4 regions of the Pectobacterium versatile genome follow, and region 3 is predicted to be linked to each of the others. Evidence: predicted binding sites of a transcription regulator. Region 3 holds the regulator's gene; each other region holds the start of a gene.
What was found. Region 3 encodes PurR, which represses purine synthesis genes. Its sites were predicted from a motif close to CANGCAAACGTTTGCNTG; they were not measured.

Region 1 (3,535 bases), 580 kb from region 3:
GTGATCCACAAGCGTTCGCTCCGGTAATTGTCTGGGGAGAAATCCTTCACTTCGGCTTGTTTAAGTAACTGCTGTTCCCCCGTATCCAGATTCAATTCATACAGCGTGCTAGGCGTTGTCATTGATGAATAGCCATACCGCATCAATGCCGTTTCTGGCGTAGGGTTGTACGACAGCCACGTCACATAGCTCGCATCATTAAAGGTGATCGCTTTTTCTTCCTGTGTATGCCAGTGAATCTGGCGTAAGCTGGTCAAACCGCGTTCCCTTTCTTCAACCACCAGCCAATCACGGAACAGCTCAAAGCTCTCCAGCACACGGTTTTCACATGGCGCAATCAGCGTTTCCAGCGTTTGCTCATCGGGCTTATCTGAACGGTAGAGGCCAAAATTTTTACCTTCTCGATTGGAACGCAGATAAAACGAGTCCTGATAGTGATCGATGCCATATTCATGATCTTTTCTACGTGGGATGCATACCTGTGGCAACGCATCTGGGCGCGTCACATCGAGCAACAACACCTCACTCGTCGTAGTGCTACTGAGATAAATGGTGATGTAGTGCTCTGATGTCGTTTTGTTCAGGCTAACGTAATAGGTATCGTCTTTCTCTTCATAGACCAGCTCATCCAACGCCGGATCGCTCCCCAGACGGTGGCGATAGACCTGATACGGCAACAGCGTTTTCTCATGTTTGCGCACGTAATACAGAACCGTTGAATCCGCCGACCATTCCGCCCCTGCGGTCACATTTTCGATCACATCCGGTAGCCATTCGCCGCTGTTCAGATCGCGAAAACGAAGCGTGTACTGTCGACGGGATAAAAAGTCCTCCGAGAGCGCCAGCAGCGTGTTATCAGGGCTAACCTCAAGCGTGCCGAGACTATAAAACTCATGCCCTTCCGCACGTTGATTCCCATCCAGCAGCGTTTCCCATGCGTCTGTTGCCTGCTCAGGTTGACGCAGATAGATGGCATACTCTTTACCCTGCTCATAGCGACTTTGGTAGCGATAGCCTTTTCTGACATACGGCACAGACATATCCGTCGACGGAATCCGTTTGACCATTTCGTCATACAGCGACCGTTTGCGTGCGTCATGAGGTGCCATGACGGCTTCGCTATAGGCGTTTTCCTGCTTCAGATAGTCCAACACCTGCGGATCGGTACGCTGGTCATCACGCAGCCAGTAATAATTGTCGATACGCGTATCGCCATGCGTACTTAGTGCGTGGGGTCTTTTTTCAGCTTGCGGTGTCTTCATGGCGTCGGATCTCGTTGTCTTGACATAAAATTTTCGCTTTGCAAGAAGAGTGGCACGATTGCTAGGCAATGCCAAGCCACGTCCTTGTCTCTTGGTGCGCTTTTGCACATCGCCTTCCACTGCACGCCCTCTTTAATGCGCACGCAAACGTTTTCGTTTATACTGCGGCCATTTTTCACAACCCGATCAGGTATAAGGTTATGTTAACGATTGGAACCGCCCTGCGTGCGGATGCCACACGAGTGATGCTGCTTGGCTCCGGTGAATTAGGCAAAGAAGTGGCGATTGAGTGTCAGCGCCTGGGAATCGAAGTGATTGCGGTCGATCGCTATGCTGATGCCCCCGCAATGCAGGTTGCGCATCGCAGCCACGTCATCAATATGTTGGATGGCGACGCACTAAAAGCGTTGGTTGAAGCCGAACGCCCTGATTACATCGTGCCGGAAATTGAAGCCATCGCAACCGACATGCTGGTGACGCTGGAAAAACAGGGTCACCATGTTGTTCCTTGTGCCGAAGCCACACGCCTGACGATGAACCGTGAAGGTATCCGTCGTCTAGCTGCCGAAACACTCGGCGTTCCCACTTCCACCTACCGTTTTGCCGACAGCGAAGAGAACTTCCGTCAGGCGGTAGATGCGATTGGCTATCCTTGTATTGTTAAACCGGTCATGAGTTCTTCTGGCAAAGGGCAAAGCCTGATTCGCTCTGCGGAGCAGTTAGATCAGGCGTGGAGCTACGCCCAGCAGGGGGGACGTGCAGGCGGCGGCCGCGTCATCGTGGAAGGGCTGGTTAATTTTGATTTCGAAATCACTCTGCTCACCATCCATGCGGTTGACGGCATTCATTTCTGTGCGCCAATCGGTCATCGACAGGAAGACGGCGACTATCGTGAATCCTGGCAGCCACAGCAGATGAGTGCGCTGGCACAGGAACGCGCACAGAAGATGGCCAGCGATGTCGTGAAAGCGCTCGGCGGCTATGGCCTGTTCGGCGTTGAGCTGTTCGTCTGCGGCGATGAGGTTATTTTCAGTGAAGTCTCCCCTCGCCCGCACGATACCGGCATGGTGACGATGATTTCTCAGGATCTGTCCGAGTTTGCGCTGCACGTTCGTGCTTTCCTGGGGCTGCCCATTGGCGCGGTTCGTCAGTATGGCGCATCGGCTTCCGCCGTGATTTTACCGGAACTGGATAGCAACAACGTCCGTTATCAGGGGCTGGAAAACGCACTGCTCCCTCATACGCAAATTCGCCTGTTTGGAAAACCCGATATCAGCGGTAAGCGCCGTATGGGTGTCGCATTAGCCAGTGCGGAAACCACGGCTGATGCAGTGACAATCGCTAAGCGCGTTGCAGCGGGCGTAAAAGTCAGCGGCTGATACCTCTCTATTGCTGGTGGGGCGAAATCAGACGTCACTGACGGCAGATAAAACGCCCACCATAAAAAAGGCCACTCGCAGTGAGTGGCCTTCATCATTCAGTAACGAACAAACTTACGCTTTTGCACCCGCAACGGCTTCACGCGCCAGTTCAGTAATACGCGAGTAATCACCGCTTTCCAGCGCGTCGTTCGGCACCAGCCAGGAACCACCTACGCACAGCACGCTTTTCAGCGCCAGATAGTCGCGGTAGTTATTCGGCGTAATGCCACCGGTTGGGCAGAAACGGATATGAGCAAACGGCCCCCCGATCGCCTGAAGCGCTTTCACGCCGCCATTAGCTTCCGCTGGGAAGAATTTGAACTCACGTAAGCCGTAATCCATACCCAGCATCAGTTCAGACACAGTGCTGATACCTGGAATCAACGGGATGTTACCTTCCGTCGCTGCTTTCAGCAGCGGTTCGGTCAGACCTGGGCTGATAGCAAACTGCGCACCGGCCTCAACGACCGCAGCCAGTTGCTCAGGGTTTGTTACCGTACCCGCGCCCACAATGGCTTCCGGTACTTCTTTCGCAATCGCGCGAATCGCTTCGATGGCGCAGTCGGTACGCAATGTCAGTTCCAGAACGCGAACGCCGCCCGCGACTAACGCTTTTGCCATCGGCACCGCGTGTTCCAGTTTGTTGACCACAATCACAGGAACAACGGGACCCGTTGTCAAAATCTGTTCCGCGCTCGTTTTCCAGTTTTTCATCAAAAGTTATCTCCAGTCATGCCCGAAGGCACCATTAATTATATAGCGCGCCCCTGCCACAGGGATCTGCGTCGCCGCAGATGTCCGACCGCACCGTGAGCCATACATTAAAAACTGTGGGATGCCGACCGTCCTCGA
Region 2 (3,535 bases), 640 kb from region 3:
GCATTTTAGATGGAAAACGAGAACGGAATAACATGCCGTTAGCCAAATCCAACATCAGGCGATCGTGTTCGGTATCAAAATACCAGCGCCAGTTATCGTCAGGTTTTAACTTCATATTATTTACCCTTCGCCTTCACAGTAGAAATATCAGAAATGGCTGATTGTGTTTTCTCACATTGCAATAATCGTTCATCGTCATAAACGTTGCGGTAAGACGATCAGACATCGGTTGATAGATTATTTACGCAAACGGATAAAATATAGACTAGCTGGGGGGATAAATAAACCCCCAGCTAAAAATGAAAGGCATTTCGGATTAAATATGTGTAACGATATCTTTAATCAAGCGAGGACCGTGGAAAATAAAGCCTGAATATATCTGTACCAGCGACGCACCAGCCGCCATTTTTTCGCGTGCGGCAACCAAAGAATCAATTCCGCCAACGCCAATAATTGGTAAACGCCCTGCTAATTCCTGTGACAAACGGCGGATAATTTCCGTGCTGCTTGTCTGCAAAGGACGCCCACTTAATCCTCCGGTTTGCCCGCAGTGGTTTAATCCCTGAATCAGTTTTCTGTCGAGCGTCGTATTGGTGGCAATCACCCCGTCGATGTTATGGCGAACCAAACTGTCGGCAATTTGGATCAATTCTTCTTCAGAAAGATCCGGCGCGATCTTCACCGCCACGGGAACATATTTCTGATGCTTATCTTTTAATTCCGTCTGCTTGTTCTTTATCGCCAGCAAAAGATCGTCCAGCGCTTCACCATATTGCAGGCTGCGTAATCCCGGCGTATTGGGTGACGAAATGTTGATAGCGATATAGCCTGCATGAGGATAAACCTTATCCATGCAGATCAAATAATCGTCTTTACCTTGCTCAACCGGCGTATCTTTATTCTTGCCGATGTTGATCCCTAATACGCCGCCAAAGCGTGTTTTCTTTACATTCTCGACCAGATAATCCACGCCTTTATTATTGAAACCCATCCGGTTGATCAATCCTTCCGCTTCCACTACACGGAATAATCTCGGTTTATCATTACCGGATTGTGGACGCGGCGTTACCGTCCCCACTTCAATAAAACCAAATCCCATTGCGCCTAACGCATCGATACATTCGCCGTCTTTATCTAATCCCGCCGCTAGACCAAGTGGGTTTTTAAAAGATAACCCCATGCAGGTAACCGGTTTAGTAGGAACAGATTGGCGGACGAGAAATTCAAAAGGCGTGTTGGTAATACGGCGTAATTGTTGGAAGGTCAGCTCATGTGCACGCTCTGGATCGAGCTGAAACAGGGCTTTTTTGATAACGGGATAGAACATATTGTCTCCTGAGATCCCTATCGCAAAGGTATCTTGCCTACGCTGGAAGTAAGCAATAGTGGATTAGCGCTTGATAATAACGTCAGTCACGCTGTGGTAAGGGATAGATCGTAAAGACGCTGCAAGTACATCCCTGTAAGCTCGAGCCGCGCCATCCCTGGCGCGGACGCTTTACTCTTCTATCCCCTACCACCGTTATCATTCCGCAAAAAATAATCGTCACAATCTAAGATTATGAATTCACGGTCGGTGATGGTAGTGCCATCTCTGCGGAAAGTAAAACGTTTGCGGAAGTAAGAAATTAGCGCGAGGGAGAATGTCACACGCGGCAAGCTACCGCGTGTGACAGAAGAATCACTGTGGCAGGATTAGTCTTGCAGTGCCTTGCTGATCTTCTCGAACAGATCGCCAGACAGATTTTCCAACGTCTTCAACTGTTCCAGCGCCTGACGCATTTGCGACTGACGTTTAGCATCATAACGTTTCAGGCGGATCAACGGTTCGATCACCCGTGCCGCGACCTGAGGATTGCGGGTATTCAGATCGGTCAGAATCTCCGTCAGGAAACGATAGCCGCTCCCGTCTTCAGCATGGAAAGCCGACGGGTTTGACGCGGCAAATGCCCCCACCAGTGAACGCAGGCGATTAGGGTTGTTCAGGCTGAATGAACGGTGTTGCAGCAGCTCACGCACGCGTGTCAGCACATCGGCTGCCGGGCTGGTCGCTTGCAGCACAAACCATTTATCCATGACCAAGCCATCCTGATGCCAGCGGTTATCAAACTGCGTCAGCAGCTCATCACGAACGGGCAACTGAGCCTCGACCGCCGCCGACAGCGCCGCCAGAGAATCCGTCATGTTATCCGCTTGACGGAACTGCGCCTGCACCAATTTATCCGCCTGATCCGCATCGCTGAATGCCAGATAATGCAGGCAGACGTTGCGCAGCGCGCGTTTGCCCATATCCGCATGTTCGATACGATATTGCGGCGCGTGATTCGCGTGGTATACCGCCAGCCACTCATCCGCCATCTCTTTTGCCATCGTACGCGTCATGCTTTCACGTACGGCAGCGATAGCCGTAGGATCGATGATGTCAAACAACTCGGCAATCTCGTTTTCGCTCGGCAATGTCAGAATCTGAGAAGCCAGCATCGGATCCAGTTTCTCATCCAGCAACACGCCACGGAAAGCATCGACAACATGCATCGGTACAGAAAGCGGTTGTTTCTGCTGATAGCGAGAAACGTTCAGACGGATATAGTTAGCCAGCAGGCTCTGTGCCGCATCCCAACGCGAAAAAGCATTGCTCGCGTGGCGCATCAGGAACGTCAGCTGTTCATCGCTCCAGGCATAGTTCAGTTTTACCGGCGCAGAGAACTCACGTAATAAAGAAGGAATCGGGCGGCAAGGCACCTGATCGAAAATGAACGTCTGTTCGGATTCGGTCACATTAAGCACCGACGCCAGTAGTTGACCGTCTTTCTGTAGCGGAATGACCTGCCCTTGTGGGTCGTACAGTTCGATATCCAACGGAATATGCAGCGGCAACTTAGGCTGCTTGTCGGCACCGATCGGCGTCTTTTGGCTCACGCTCAGCAGATATTGTTGCGTCTGTGGATCGTAATCATCACGTACGGTCAGCACTGGCGTGCCTGACTGGCTATACCAGCGGCGGAACTGTGTGAGATCGACACCAGAGGCATCTTCCATCGCCAGTACGAAATCATCACAGGTTGCCGCGCTGCCGTCGTGACGCTCAAAATACAGACGAATACCGGCTTGGAATTTTTCCTCACCTAATAAGGTGTGCATCATGCGGATCACTTCCGATCCCTTTTCATAGACCGTCAGCGTGTAGAAGTTATTCATCTCGATCACCTGATCGGGACGAATCGGATGCGACATCGGGCTGGCATCTTCGGCAAACTGCGCACCGCGCATCACACGCACGTTATCAATACGGTTCACCGGACGCGACCCCAGATCGGAGCTGAACTCCTGATCGCGGAATACCGTCAGCCCTTCTTTCAGGCTAAGCTGGAACCAGTCGCGACAGGTGACGCGGTTGCCCGTCCAGTTGTGGAAATATTCATGGCCGATCACCGCTTCAATATTCAGATAGTCTTTATCCGTCGCGGTTTCTGCCTTGGCCAGCACGTATTTAGAGTTGAATACGTTTAGCCCTTTGTTTTCCATCGCCCCCATG
Region 3 (3,535 bases):
TCAGCAATTTGGCGCTGAATTTTTTCAATTGTCGGTGTCGTCATCTTCTTGCTTCCTTAATTCTATAGGATGGCTAACGTCCAAAACGCTAGCCATGAGCCGCCGTCAGAGGTGCTACGACAGCGACATTGACTCAGTGATATTGTACCGATGCCACTAGCCACAAAAAAACGCCATTTTTTGTAGGGTTATTTTTCCCGAAGGTATTCATCATTGATGAAATCAACGCCAGAAAACGCTGATAAATCAATCGAAAAAATAACTATTAACGTTTTTTCACTATTCTGTATGAATAAAGCGACCGTGCCCACTTTTTTATGACGCCGTTTTCAGGAATACTGTGAGGATTGAGCGAGTTAAGGATTATGTTCGGTCACTGTTATTATGCGCTTATTTATTACTCTTTTTATATTATTTTTCAGCAACCTATCCCTGAACGTGGTTCAGGCTGCGCCGCATACCCCGCATTCTGCGCCGAAGAAAAGCGCCGTGGCAGAAACGAATAAGAAAAGCCGCCAAACAAAGGGTAATGCTAAATCCCCGACGCCGATCAAAAGCAAAAAACCAGAACCTACCGCAGTCAGCAATAAAACCAAATCCCGTACCGCGAGCAAAGTGACAGAAAAAAAACCGTCACGAACGCAAAGCAGCACGCCCGCGCTAGTGAAAAAAAATCTTAAAAAGCTGAAGCCTGAAGAAGAGAAACAAACAACCGCCCAAGCCAGAGTCAAAACAGGACTGAAGAAGACCGCACTCAAGGGGAAAGCGGATAAGAATCCAGCACCGACAGAAAAAGGAATGGCGCTAAGCGCCGCGCATAAAAAACGCTATCAACATGCCAAAACAACCGCAATGAATAAGTTGATGAGTCAGATAGGTAAGCCTTATCACTGGGGCGGTTCCTCTCCCTTTACCGGATTCGACTGTAGCGGACTGGTTTATTACGCCTACAAAGATGTCGTTAAGATCCAAATTCCACGCACCGCAAACGAAATGTATCACCTGCGTGATGCCGCTCCGATTAAAAAGAGTGAGCTGGAAAGTGGCGATCTGGTCTTCTTCCGCATCAATAATCGTGGCGCAGCCGATCACGTCGGGGTTTATCTGGGTGAAGGGAAATTTATTCAGTCGCCGCGGACAGGGTCAGATATTCGTATCAGCAAGTTGAGTGAAGATTATTGGCAGGAGCACTACGTTGGCGCGCGTCGCGTGGTCACACCGCAGACGATTCGTTAAGAGTGATAATAGATTACATACGTCGAACAGAAACGATTCAGACACGTTTTATGTAACATCAACGTGTCTGAATACCTAACCCGCACAAAATCATCGTTCGGTTAGTTCAGCACCGCTGTAAAACTAAACACGATGATCACAGCCAACGAACCAATGGTTGTCAGCAAAGACATCTTCAGATCTGTATCCATAAAATACTCCTTAATTAGCGAACAAATTTTATCTGAAAGCTTCGTCTAAAAAGCCCCCCCCTTCACAGCCAAATCCGCGTTTAGGTAGTTAAAGCTACAAATAATAGGGTTATTACGATTCTTTCATAATTCTAGCGAAAAATCTCGGACGAATGCATCACTAATAGTATAAATTAGCCCTTTCACTTTCATGATAAATCGGACACAATCCGCTGTTTATGAAAGCGCTGCGTATCAGTCGAAAAACGTCAACCCAGATCCCTTCGGTATAACATTCGGCATTCTCCTTCTGAAATCCTGTTTTTTAGCTTAGAAGAAGAACATTAAACGTAGGCAAACGATTAACAATATACTTACGTCTGTAACAGGTAAGTTCAGGAGTCATTTTTAGATGGCAACGATTAAAGATGTGGCAAAACGTGCTGGCGTTTCCACCACAACCGTATCGCACGTGATCAATAAAACACGTTTCGTCGCCGAAGAGACTAAGGCAGCCGTCAGGGCAGCAATCAAAGAATTGCACTATTCACCCAGCGCCGTCGCCCGCAGCCTCAAAGTTAATCACACTAAATCTATCGGCTTGCTGGCTACTTCCAGCGAAGCCCCCTATTTCGCCGAGATCATTGAAGCCGTTGAAAACAGCTGCTATGCCAAAGGCTACACGCTGGTGCTATGTAATTCGCATAACGACATCGGCAAGCAACGCGCCTATCTTTCCATGCTGGCGCAAAAACGCGTCGACGGCCTGTTGGTGATGTGCGCCGAATACCCACCCGAGTTATTAGGCATGCTGGAAGATTATCGCAGCATTCCGATGGTCGTGATGGACTGGGGACAGATGCACAGCGATTTTACCGATACGATTATCGATAACGCCTTTGAAGGTGGTTATATGGCAGGTCGCTACCTGATTGAACGCGGCCATCGCGATATCGGCGCCATCCCCGGTACTCAAGAACGCAACACCGGCAGCGGACGCTACCTCGGTTTTTTGAAAGCGCTGAAGGAAGCCGACATCACCGTACGCGACGAATGGGTGGTTCGGGGCGATTTCGAACCGGAATCCGGCTACAAAGCCATGCATCAAATTCTCGCACAGAAACAGCGACCTACAGCCGTATTCTGCGGTGGCGATATTATGGCGATGGGGGCTATCTGTGCGGCTGATGAACTGGGTCTGCGCGTACCGCAGGACATTTCGGTGATCGGTTATGACAACGTGCGCCACGCACGCTTCTTTACGCCTGCGCTGACCACCATCCACCAGCCAAAGGAGCGTCTGGGCCAGTCCGCGTTCTCTATGCTTCTGGATCGCATTACCAGTAAACGAGAAGATGCGCACGTCATTGAAGTACACCCGACGCTGATTGAACGTCGCTCGGTGGCAGACGGCCCCTACCTCGACTATCGCCGCTAGCCGCCGCTATTCTGTACAGACGATTTTCTTATTCCTGCCTGCTTCCTCTCTCTGCTTCAGCCAATTCTCTTGTAGGCTGGCTGAAGCCGTTATAATTCTATACCCTAAATAATTCGAGTTGCATGAAGGCGGCAAGCGAGGGAATCCCGATGAGCTTACTCAAGTAAGTGATTCGGGTGAGTGAACGTAGCCAACGTACATGCGGCTTGAAGTATGACGGGTATAATACCGTGTTTCATTTTCTCTGGTGACAGCCGATACCTCGGCTGTGATAAGTGTTGTCCAGGTGTGTTTTACGATACTTTTACATGTGAAAAGTTAAGGAGACATGATGGGTTTGCCTTATACAGAAGAATGGGATGATGAGACCGCACCCTGGTTCCACATCGTACAGGACATGTTAGCCACCGCGGATATCACCATCAACGGCACTCGCCCTTTTGACATCCGCGTGATCAACCCCAACTTCTTTAAGCGTATCCTGCGTGAGGGATCCCTAGGGCTGGGAGAAAGCTACATGGACGAATGGTGGGACTGTGAACGGCTGGATATGTTTTCCCATCGCGTTCTGCGCGCAGGGCTGGATACTCAACTGCCCCGCCGCCTGCACGACCTGACGCGTGTCGCCCTCTCCCGCATCACGAATTTGCAATCCCGCCGACGCGCTCAGGTTGTCGGTAAAGCGCATTAC
Region 4 (3,535 bases), 460 kb from region 3:
TTTTTCACCGAGCTTCTGGCCCATGCGAACGCGTGCGCTGTAGACCGAGATTTTATCGATGAAAGAGTCCGGGCGAGCGAAGTAGACATATTCGAACAGGCACGGGTTGCTCTTTGGATTCTCTGCGCACTGGCGGGTAAACAGCTGCCCTTTTTCCGTAATGTAGATCGCTTCTCCCGGCGCCACATCGCGTAAAAATTCAAAGCCCAGCGTATCCAGCGCGACGCTTTCTGACGCCACCATATACTCGCTGCGGCCATCTTCCAGATCGCGCTTACCGATAACCAGAGGACGAATCCCGTTTGGATCGCGGAAAGCCACCATACCGTGACCAATAATCATGCCAACACAGGCATAAGCACCGCGAATTTGCTGGTGCGTTGCGGCAACGGCCGCAAAAATATTATCGGCTTCCAGCGGGTAGTGTTGGAAACGGTCCAGCTCTCTGGCGAAAATATTCAGCAGAATTTCAGAATCAGACGTGGTGTTAACGTGACGGCGCTCCTGCTCGAACAGCTTTTTACGCAGTTCGTGGGCGTTAGTCAGGTTACCGTTGTGAGCCAGCGTGATGCCGAACGGAGAGTTAACATAGAAAGGCTGTGCTTCCGAGGCGCTGGAACTGCCAGCGGTCGGATAACGCACATGGCCAAGCCCCATGTTGCCCTGTAAGCGTTGCATGTGCCGCGCTTCAAACACATCTTTCACCAGGCCATTGGCCTTACGCAGGCGAAAACAATTAAAGGCATCGATGGTCACAATACCCGCAGCATCCTGCCCACGGTGTTGCAACACCGTTAACGCGTCATAAATCGACTGGTTGACCGGTGTAAAACCGGCGATACCGACAATACCGCACATGGTGTCTTTTCCTCATCAGCGCTACCGCAGCGGTAAATGCTGCGGCAAGAAACTTGACGTGCTTTGCAGGTAGTCAAAAAACCACCTGATAATATAACTGAACTGCGGGATTAACTGGGATTGCTTCCAGTCATCACTTTGTGAAAAACCGGTGAACGTATCCAGAAAGAATAGCAGTGCGGAAACGATCAGCACTCCGCGCAGCGCACCAAAACAGATGCCCAGAACGCGATCGGTGCCGGATAATCCGGTACGTTCAACCAGTGAACTAATCACATAGTTGACGATAGCTCCCACAATCAACGTTGCAATAAACAGAATGGCAATCGCAATGCCGTTACGCACCAGCTCATCATCAAAACGGGTGAAGTAGACCGCGAGGTAAGCGTAGTAATGGCTGGCGACAAAAAAAGCACATCCCCAGGTTACTAACGACAGCGCTTCGCGAACAAACCCCCGGATCAGGCTAACCAGAGCCGAAAATCCAATGATGCCAATAATGACGTAATCAACCCAAACCATGAACTATCCTAATAATGAACGATGCTACCGATAAGCCGCTACGTCATCCTGTTCGCGGCGCATTCTAACAGAAAAAGAAAACGTTTGCGTAGCGTATTTCCGCCGATTTCATCGATAGATAATCAGGCGAAAAAACCGACAAGACGTCATGCCTGATTCTATTAACTATCGGCATCTCAAAACTCACAGCAGGCATCTTAAAACAGATGCGGGGCGACGTATCACCGGTGTGAACCTCATCCCCGCGGCCTGCTTTTGCTTATTTACGTGATCGACTGCTTTACGTGGCCGACTGCGAACCATCCATCACGTAATCATCACGCTCGACGACCTTAACGAACGGAATGTGCTCGCACCTGCCCGCTTAGCCCACTGAGCTGTTTCAACTCGCCCAGTGAAGACTCCAGCTTCTGCTTCGAGGCATCCGGCCCCACGTAAATACGGGTGATTTCACCCGAAACCGGCGTTGATGGCACGGTATACGCGCGGTAGCCGGAGAGACGAAGCTTAGCGACAATCTCGTTCACCTTATCCGCGTTTTTCAGCGCACCAAGCTGCACAATATAGGCCTGTCCGACAGGCGCTTGCTGCGTCGGCTGCGTTTCAGGCTTCACTTCCGGTTTGGGTTCCGGTTTAGGCTCTGGCTTCGGTTTCACCTCTGGTTTCACTTCTGGCTTCACCTCAGGTTTTGGCTGAGGCTTCGGCGTCACTGGCGCGGGCGTCTGAACCGGCGGACGTTCAACCACCACTGGCGGTGCCGTCATGGCTGGCGTATTCGTGCCAGAATGGGACGATGGCGGCGCCTGCGTCGTGGTTTCAGGTGCTGTCGTTGTGGATGGTGTAGACGATCTCGCTTCGGCTTCCGCGCTGTTTTGCATCGCCGCTTCCGCCCCTTCCGGTGGCTGACTCGGCAACGACGGATTCAGCGCAGGCAGCGCTTCCATCTCATTGCTGTCACCCGGTTTGGGGATCAGCGGAATCGATGCAAACTCGTCTTCGTAGTGCTTTTTCTTGCCGTCCAGCAGGCCGGGTAAGACGATCACGCCCAGCGCGACCAGAATAACCGTACCGACCAGCCGATTCTGAAATTTACTCGCCATTCGCCTTCTCCTCATCCAGCGCTTCCATCACATGCGCTACCGTATGAAAAGATCCACACACAATGACGATATCCTGCGCCGTCGCCTCGGACATCGCCTGCTGCCAGGCGGTAACGACATCGGGGAACGATTGGCTGCGCGTCAGGTGCTCAGCAATCTGCTGCGCCGTTGCGCCACGCGGCCCTTCCAGCGGTGCGCAATACCACTCATCCACTACGGGTGTTAAGTGGGCCAGCGTACCGGCGATGTCTTTATCCGACAGCATGCCAACGACAGCCCGCACTTTTCCGCTTTTCGGCAGCCCGGCCAAACGGTTTGCCAAATACGCCGCCGCATGAGGGTTGTGCGCAACATCAAGAATCAATCGCGGTGACGCCTGCACGGTCTGGAAACGACCGGGTAATGCCGCGTGCTGCAAGCCTTGTCGAATTGCCTCTTCACTCACGTTGAGTGAAGAATAGTGCAATGCAGCCAGAGCCGTGGCGGCATTGGCTAACGGTACGCTGGGTAACGGCAACCGTGACAGCTCGCGCTGCTTATCCTGCCAGCTCCACGTCTCGCGCTGCATTGAATATTCCCAATCGCGACCACGGCGGCGCAGTTGCGCGCCTTTCTCAGCGGCAACGTCGGCAATCGTTCCTGGCATATCCGGTTCGCCGACAACGGCTGGTCTACCCTGCCGGAATATCCCGGCTTTCTCGCGACCAATGCTTTCCCGATCGTTACCTAACCAATCGGTATGGTCGATCGCGATACTGGTTACCACGGATACATCCGCATCCACAATATTGGTGGCATCCAACCGCCCGCCTAGCCCTACTTCCAGAATAACGACATCCAGATTCGCCTGCTTAAAGAGTTGCAGCGCCGACAGCGTACCGAATTCAAAATAGGTGAGCGATACCGCCCCTCTTCCCGCTTCGATATCCGCAAACGCCTGAGTATGCAGAGCTTCAGGCAATTCTTTGCCCTGAATACGCACTCGCTCGGTATAGCGAACAAGATGGGGAGAACTGTACACCCCCACCCGCAGCCCGGCGGCTAACAGAATGGAC

Region 1: purT (formate-dependent phosphoribosylglycinamide formyltransferase) is a predicted target of PurR. The motif match lies at 1,403-1,420, and genes of this name have one in related genera.
Region 2: pyrD (quinone-dependent dihydroorotate dehydrogenase) is a predicted target of PurR. The motif match lies at 1,602-1,619, and genes of this name have one in related genera.
Region 4: cvpA (colicin V production protein) is a predicted target of PurR. The motif match lies at 1,454-1,471, and genes of this name have one in related genera.

Annotation. Positions count from the first base shown of each region.
Region 1 covers NZ_CP034276.1:2,294,864-2,298,398, reverse strand. The annotation lists gene EIP93_RS10385 (S9 family peptidase) at 1-1,262, opposite strand, end outside; gene purT (formate-dependent phosphoribosylglycinamide formyltransferase) at 1,463-2,641, shown strand; gene EIP93_RS10375 (bifunctional 4-hydroxy-2-oxoglutarate aldolase/2-dehydro-3-deoxy-phosphogluconate aldolase) at 2,756-3,397, opposite strand.
Region 2 covers NZ_CP034276.1:2,240,613-2,244,147, reverse strand. The annotation lists gene EIP93_RS10150 (cell division protein ZapC) at 1-115, opposite strand, end outside; gene pyrD (quinone-dependent dihydroorotate dehydrogenase) at 317-1,327, opposite strand; gene pepN (aminopeptidase N) at 1,696-3,535, opposite strand, start outside.
Region 3 covers NZ_CP034276.1:2,879,774-2,883,308, forward strand. The annotation lists gene EIP93_RS12980 (Grx4 family monothiol glutaredoxin) at 1-44, opposite strand, end outside; gene EIP93_RS12985 (C40 family peptidase) at 385-1,236, shown strand; gene cydH (cytochrome bd-I oxidase subunit CydH) at 1,338-1,427, opposite strand; gene purR (HTH-type transcriptional repressor PurR) at 1,819-2,844, shown strand; gene cfa (cyclopropane fatty acyl phospholipid synthase) at 3,176-3,535, shown strand, end outside.
Region 4 covers NZ_CP034276.1:3,334,903-3,338,437, forward strand. The annotation lists gene purF (amidophosphoribosyltransferase) at 1-858, opposite strand, end outside; gene cvpA (colicin V production protein) at 880-1,380, opposite strand; gene dedD (cell division protein DedD) at 1,713-2,480, opposite strand; gene folC (bifunctional tetrahydrofolate synthase/dihydrofolate synthase) at 2,470-3,535, opposite strand, start outside.